Hahella sp. HNIBRBA332: one gene and its partner. Each later gene encodes a partner of the first gene's protein in a complex. Links are inferred from orthologs where the notes say so. Each region holds a gene or a part of one and is shown in the gene's direction. Other genes may lie near its edges.

Region 1 (3,292 bases):
GGACAAGTTCGTCAGCGTCCCCATTATTTATCTGTCCGCGGAAGATGACATCAACAAGCAGTTGCACGCGATGAGCCTTGGCGGCGACGATTTCCTGGTGAAGCCGATCAATCCCCGGCATCTGATCGCCACTATTCACAACCGTGGGCGGCGAGCGCGCACATTGCACGCCATGATGATCCGCGACAGCCTGACTGGACTCTACAATCACACCCATACGCTGAATCTGCTCAGCATGGAGATCAACAAGGCCAATCAGACCCGCGAACCGCTCAGCTTCGCCATGATGGACATCGACTACTTCAAACGCATTAACGACACTCATGGCCACCCCGTTGGCGACAGAGTGTTAAAGAGTATGTCGCTATTCCTTAAACAGCGACTGCGAAAGACCGACCATATTGGCCGTTACGGCGGAGAAGAGTTCGCCGTCGTGCTCCCCAATACAGACGAGTGCGACGCAAAAAATATGATGAACGACATTCGTGAACGTTTCGGAGAGCTCATGCACCCCACCGAGAGCGACACGTTCAAAGTGACGTTCAGCTGCGGTATCGCCGCTTATCAGGCTGGCAACACTCAGCAGGTGCTGGCGCAGAAGGCGGATAAAGCGCTTTATGAAGCCAAACACGCCGGCCGGAACTGCGTGAAAGTGTTCAGATAAGCTCAAAGGCTCTGAACTCACCGGTTTCCAGCTATCGTGGAAACCGCCTACAACAATGCGCTTATTGTGTTTTAAACCGAAGTATCAAAAATAGTTCACAGGACTGGGTTAAATTGCCACTGTCGCCGCCATCATGACGGCGACATAATAGTTCCCGCCAAGTACGCGAACGCCCTGTTTTTTCTGGGAAAAACGCATCCATTTTCGCAGACGCTGCGCTACTACCAAAGTATGACCGCAAAGTGCGGCAATCTGCTTGAATATAGTAGACAAAAGAGTCAAACTTCCGAAATCTTGCTTTTATTACACCTTAAATATCCGACATATAAGGACAAGACGCCATGGCAAGCATTCTAGTGTTGCACGGCCCTAATTTGAACTTATTGGGAACGCGCGAACCGGAAATTTATGGCGCAGAAACCTTGGACGATATTAATTTCCGCCTGACGGAAATCGCCAGGCAGGCAGGCCACCATCTGCTGACGCTGCAAAGCAATGCAGAATACGAATTGATTGATCGCATCCATGAAGCCAAGAAAGAAGGCGTGGATTTCATCATTATCAATCCAGCGGCCTTTACCCATACCAGCGTGGCGCTACGTGACGCCCTTCTCGGCGTAGGCATCCCTTTTATTGAGACGCACTTGTCCAATGTGCACGCCCGTGAGGCGTTCCGCCACCACTCCTATTTCTCCGATGTCGCCGTCGGTGTGATATGCGGATTCGGCAGCCAGAGTTACGAACTCGCTTTACAGGCCGCCTTTTCAAAGATTACCGGAAAATAAATTACGAGAGCCTATGATGGATATCAGAAAAGTAAAAAAGCTAATTGAACTGATTGAAGAGTCAGACATCGCCGAAATCGAAATTAAAGAAGGCGATGATTCCGTACGCATCAGCCGCCGTTTGGCTGGCGCCGAGCCTGTATACGTTTCTTCTGCGACAGTGGAAGCCCGTCCGGCCGCCGCACCTGTCGCCGCTGCGGCTCCTGCGGCGGAAGTCGACGCCGGCCCTCAATATAATGGTCATCTGGTCAAGTCGCCTATGGTTGGCACCTTCTACCGCGCCCCATCGCCCTCCGCGCCAGTGTTCGCTGAAGTTGGACAAACCGTCAAAGCAGGCGACGTACTGTGCATCGTCGAAGCAATGAAGATGATGAACCAGATTGAAGCGGACAAGTCCGGCACGATTGAAGCCATTCTGGTGGAAAACGGACAACCGGTGGAGTTCGACCAGCCGCTGTTCTCGATTGTTTAAGAGCCCCTATCCGGGCTCTTCCCGCCCAGCGGGACATCCTGATCATTCCGGCGCAAGCCGGACGGCAATGTTTTTTTAGGGTACTCCTACCATGTTGGAAAAAGTGCTTATCGCCAATCGAGGCGAAATTGCGTTACGCATCCTGCGCGCCTGTAAAGAGTTGGGCATTAATACCGTAGCGGTGCACTCAAGCGTGGATCGCGACCTGATGCATGTACGACTGGCGGACGAATCCGTCTGCATCGGCCCGAACAGCCCCACGGACAGCTACCTGAATATTCCCGCTATTATCAGCGCTGCGGAAGTCACTGACAGCGTTGGCATTCACCCAGGCTACGGCTTTCTGGCGGAAAACGCCGATTTCGCCGAGCAGGTGGAGAAAAGCGGCTTCGTCTTTATCGGTCCCAAGCCGGACACCATTCGCCTGATGGGCAACAAAGTTTCCGCCATCCAGGCCATGCGCAAAGCGGGCGTGCCGACAGTGCCAGGCTCCGACGGCTCCATCACTGAAGACAAAGAACGCACGCTGGAAGTCGCTCGTAAAATTGGCTACCCAGTCATCATCAAAGCCGCTTCCGGCGGCGGTGGACGCGGCATGCAAGTGGTCAATAGCGAAGCGGCGTTGCTGAACGCTATCCAGCTGACGCAAAGCGAAGCCAAGGCCGCTTTTGGCGACCCCACTGTCTATTTGGAGAAGTTTCTCGACCGTCCCCGCCACATTGAAGTACAGGTGCTGGCTGACGGACAAGGCAACGTTATCCACCTGGGCGACCGCGACTGCTCTCTGCAGCGCCGCCACCAGAAAGTACTGGAGGAAGCCCCGGCTCCGGACGTCGATCCTGAAGCCCGCGCCGCCACACTGAACGCCTGTGTGCAGGCCTGTCTGGATATCGGCTACCGTGGCGCCGGAACGTTCGAGTTCCTGTACCAGGACGGACGTTTTTACTTCATTGAGATGAATACGCGCGTTCAGGTTGAGCACCCCGTATCAGAGATGATCACTGGCGTCGATATCGTCAAAGAGCAGTTGCGCATCGCCTCCGGCATGCCTCTGTCCATCAAGCAGGAAGACATCCAGTTCCGCGGTCACGCCATTGAGTGCCGCATCAACGCGGAAGATCCACGCACCTTCACTCCCAGCCCCGGAACCGTGACGCATTACCATGCGCCAGGCGGCAACGGCGTGCGTGTTGACTCCCATTTATATAGCGGATATAAGGTTCCCCCTTATTATGACTCACTGATCGGCAAGGTGATTTGCTGGGGCTCCAACCGCAACAACGCACTGGATCGCATGAACAATGCTCTGGACGAAATGCTGGTGGAAGGCATCAAAACCAATATTCCTCTGCATCGCCGGTTAGTGACCGA
Region 2 (3,108 bases), 5.5 Mb from region 1 along the record:
ATCTCCGCTACACACTCTATTTCAGCGGGTCTCGACTATCCGGGCGTTGGTCCTGAGCACGCCTGGCTTAAAGACATCAAACGTGCGGATTATGTTTCGGCGACGGATGACGAGGCGCTGCGCGCATTTCACACCCTGACTCGGGTGGAAGGCATTATGCCGGCGCTGGAATCCAGTCATGCGGTGGCGTACGCCATGAAGCTGGCCAAGACCATGGATAAGGATCAGATCATCATCGTCAATCTGTCCGGACGCGGCGATAAAGACATCCATACGGTGGCCAAGCTTGACGGAATTGAATTTTAAAAAGGGTGTGACATGAGTCGAATTAAGCAATGCCTGGAGACGTTGAAGGCGAATAATAAAACAGCGCTGATTCCCTATGTGACCGCGGGCGACCCCGCACCGCAGCACACTGTAGATATCATGCATGCCTTGGTTGAATCGGGCGCTGACATTATTGAATTAGGCGTGCCGTTTTCCGATCCCATGGCGGACGGCCCTGTGATTCAGTTGGCCTGTGAGCGCGCGCTGGAACACGGAACTTCCCTGAAAATGGTATTGGGCATGGTGGAGGAGTTCCGCAAGACCAACACGGAGACGCCTGTTGTATTGATGGGGTATTTGAACCCGGTGGAGGCCATGGGCGTGCATCCATTTACCGATGCAGCCAAGGCGGCGGGCGTGGATGGCGTATTGATCGTGGATTTGCCGCCGGAAGAAGCGGATATGGCTGCGCCGCATCTGAAACGGGCGGGGCTGGATGTCATCTTTCTGATTGCGCCCACCACTACGGAGGATCGTATCGCCGCCGCTGCGAAGTTCGGCAGCGGATACCTGTACTATGTATCGTTGAAAGGGGTGACTGGCTCCAATGCCCTGGATATAGACGATGTGGAAAAACATGTCAGCGCCATCAAGTCTCTGACCGTTATGCCTGTCGGCGTGGGCTTCGGCATCAAAGACGCGGCCACGGCGAAAGCAGTGTCGGCAGTATCCGATGGTGTAATTGTCGGTAGCGCACTTGTGAATACAATAGCGACTAATGCTGAAAATCCTGAGCAGATGCGCGCCAAAGTGAAAGAGCTGCTTAGCTCCATGCGCGCCGCGATGGACGAATAAACAAGTGAGTAGGGTTAAATATGAGTAACTGGTTAGAAAAAATTATTCCGGGAATGGGAGGGGCTCAGTCCAAGCACAAGAGTAACGTTCCCGAAGGCTTGTGGAAAAAGTGCCCTAAGTGCAGCGCCGTACTCTATCGCCCTGAACTGGAAAAAAACCTGGATGTGTGCCCCAAATGTCAGCACCACATGCGCATATCCGCACGCAGACGCATCGATATTTTCCTGGACGGCGCCGACAGAGTGGAGATCGCCCCTGAGCTGGAGCCGGCGGATCGTCTGAAGTTCAAAGACACCAAGCGCTATAAAGACCGTCTGGTCAGCAATCAGAAAGCGACCGGTGAGAAAGACGCCCTGGTGGCCTTCAAGGGAACTGTCGCCGGCGTGCCGGTTGCGGCGGTGGCGTTTGAATTCAACTTTCTGGGCGGCTCCATGGGCGCGGTGGTGGGCGAGAAGTTCGTTCGCGCCGTAAATGTCTGTCTGGAAGAAAACCGCGCACTGATCTGCTTCTCCGCCAGTGGTGGGGCGCGTATGCAAGAGGCGCTGATCTCCCTGATGCAGATGGCGAAAACCGCCGCGGCGCTGGAAGTGATGAAGCAGCGTGGCCTCCCTTACATTTCTGTGATGACTGACCCCGTATTCGGCGGCGTATCCGCCAGTCTCGCTATGCTGGGCGACCTGAATGTGGCGGAGCCCAATGCGCTGATCGGCTTCGCAGGCCCTCGCGTTATTGAGCAGACCGTGCGCGAAAAGTTGCCCGAAGGCTTCCAGCGCAGTGAATTTTTGCTGGAGCATGGCGCGCTGGATATGATTCTTGCCCGCAATCAATTGCGTCGCAGACTGTCGATGCTCATCTCCAAAATGATGAAGCTGCCTGAGCCTGAATTTGAAAACGAAGAAGATCTCGAAGAAGAGGAAATGGAAATACCGGAACCGCCAGAAAACCTGGAATAAGCCGGTCTTAGCCTGATATCGGATCTCAAAGCGTAGATAAGGAATATGGAATCTCGAAGACTGTCTGACTGGCTTGACTATGTATCGCAACTGCATAGTCAGGTCATAGAAATGGGCCTGGATCGCGTTAATGACGTATTCCACCGACTTTGCCGTAACGCCAGGCTGGCGAAAACCGTTGTCACCCTTGCAGGAACAAACGGTAAAGGCTCTACGCTGGCGGCGGTGGAGGCGCTTGCTCTCGCCGCGGGTAAAACGGTGGGCGCTTACACGTCGCCTCATATTCTGCGTTTTAATGAGCGTGTGCGCATTAATGGCGTTGATGTCAGCGATGAGGCGCTTGAAGGGGCGTTCGCCGCTGTAGAATCGGCTCGCGGTCAAACGGCGCTGACCTATTTTGAGTTCACCACGTTGGTGGGGTTCTATTTGTTTCAACAGGCCAAACTGGACTTGGTTCTGCTGGAAGTCGGTCTGGGTGGACGCCTGGATGCGGTTAACATTGTCGATCCGGATCTGGCGGTGATTACCAGCGTGGATCTGGATCATCAGGAGTGGCTGGGTGATTCCCGTGAAGATATCGGCCGTGAAAAGGCGGGTATTCTGAGGCCGGGTATTCCTCTGGTCATCGCCGAAGAGGCTCCGCCGACCAGTGTGGTGGATGTGGCTGGGAAGCTGGGGTGCGCAACCTTCATCTGGCGTCAGGATTATACGCTTGAGCGTGCTGGCGAAGCGTCGCAAGCCCTGCAGTGGCGAGGTCGCCGCAAGCATGCGGACATCGTCATTGACGGCCTGAGTGATAACGGTCTGCCTATGGCCAATATGGCGGCGGCCATGCAGGCCGCCATGCTGCTGGACTTTCCGTTGTCCGAATCTCAAATCGCCGCTGCGATCGCCGGCCTCAAGGTTCAGGGGCGCTTCCAGTTATTGCGCCGTGACCCGGAAGTATATGCTGATGTGGGGCATAACCCCCATGCCGCACGCTATCTCAAGCAATGGCTGTGCGGATTGCCGGTTAAAAAGCCGCAGGTGGCGG

The links.
Region 2: the proteins of accB (region 1) and accD are in contact, whole or in part, in a solved structure (PDB 8UXZ), measured with the Escherichia coli proteins. The link is inferred for Hahella sp. HNIBRBA332 from one-to-one orthologs.

Annotation. Positions count from the first base shown.
Region 1 is NZ_CP132203.1:6,775,339-6,778,630, reverse strand. The notes cover bases 226-3,193. They hold accB (acetyl-CoA carboxylase biotin carboxyl carrier protein), read left to right. Parts: upstream 226-1,465; coding sequence 1,466-1,921; downstream 1,922-3,193. Other genes in these bases: accC (acetyl-CoA carboxylase biotin carboxylase subunit), read left to right, coding at 2,013-3,193; aroQ (type II 3-dehydroquinate dehydratase), read left to right, coding at 1,006-1,449; O5O45_RS30155 (GGDEF domain-containing response regulator), read left to right, coding at 226-664. In the rest of the region: more of O5O45_RS30155, read left to right, coding at 1-225; more of accC, read left to right, coding at 3,194-3,292. UniProt on the Escherichia coli protein: This protein is a component of the acetyl coenzyme A carboxylase complex; first, biotin carboxylase catalyzes the carboxylation of the carrier protein and then the transcarboxylase transfers the carboxyl group to form malonyl-CoA.
Region 2 is NZ_CP132203.1:1,293,948-1,297,055, forward strand. Bases 325-3,108 are described here. They hold accD (acetyl-CoA carboxylase, carboxyltransferase subunit beta), read left to right. Parts: upstream 325-1,142; coding sequence 1,143-2,075; downstream 2,076-3,108. Other genes in these bases: trpA (tryptophan synthase subunit alpha), read left to right, coding at 325-1,122; folC (bifunctional tetrahydrofolate synthase/dihydrofolate synthase), read left to right, coding at 2,121-3,108. In the rest of the region: trpB (tryptophan synthase subunit beta), read left to right, coding at 1-306; more of trpA, read left to right, coding at 319-324.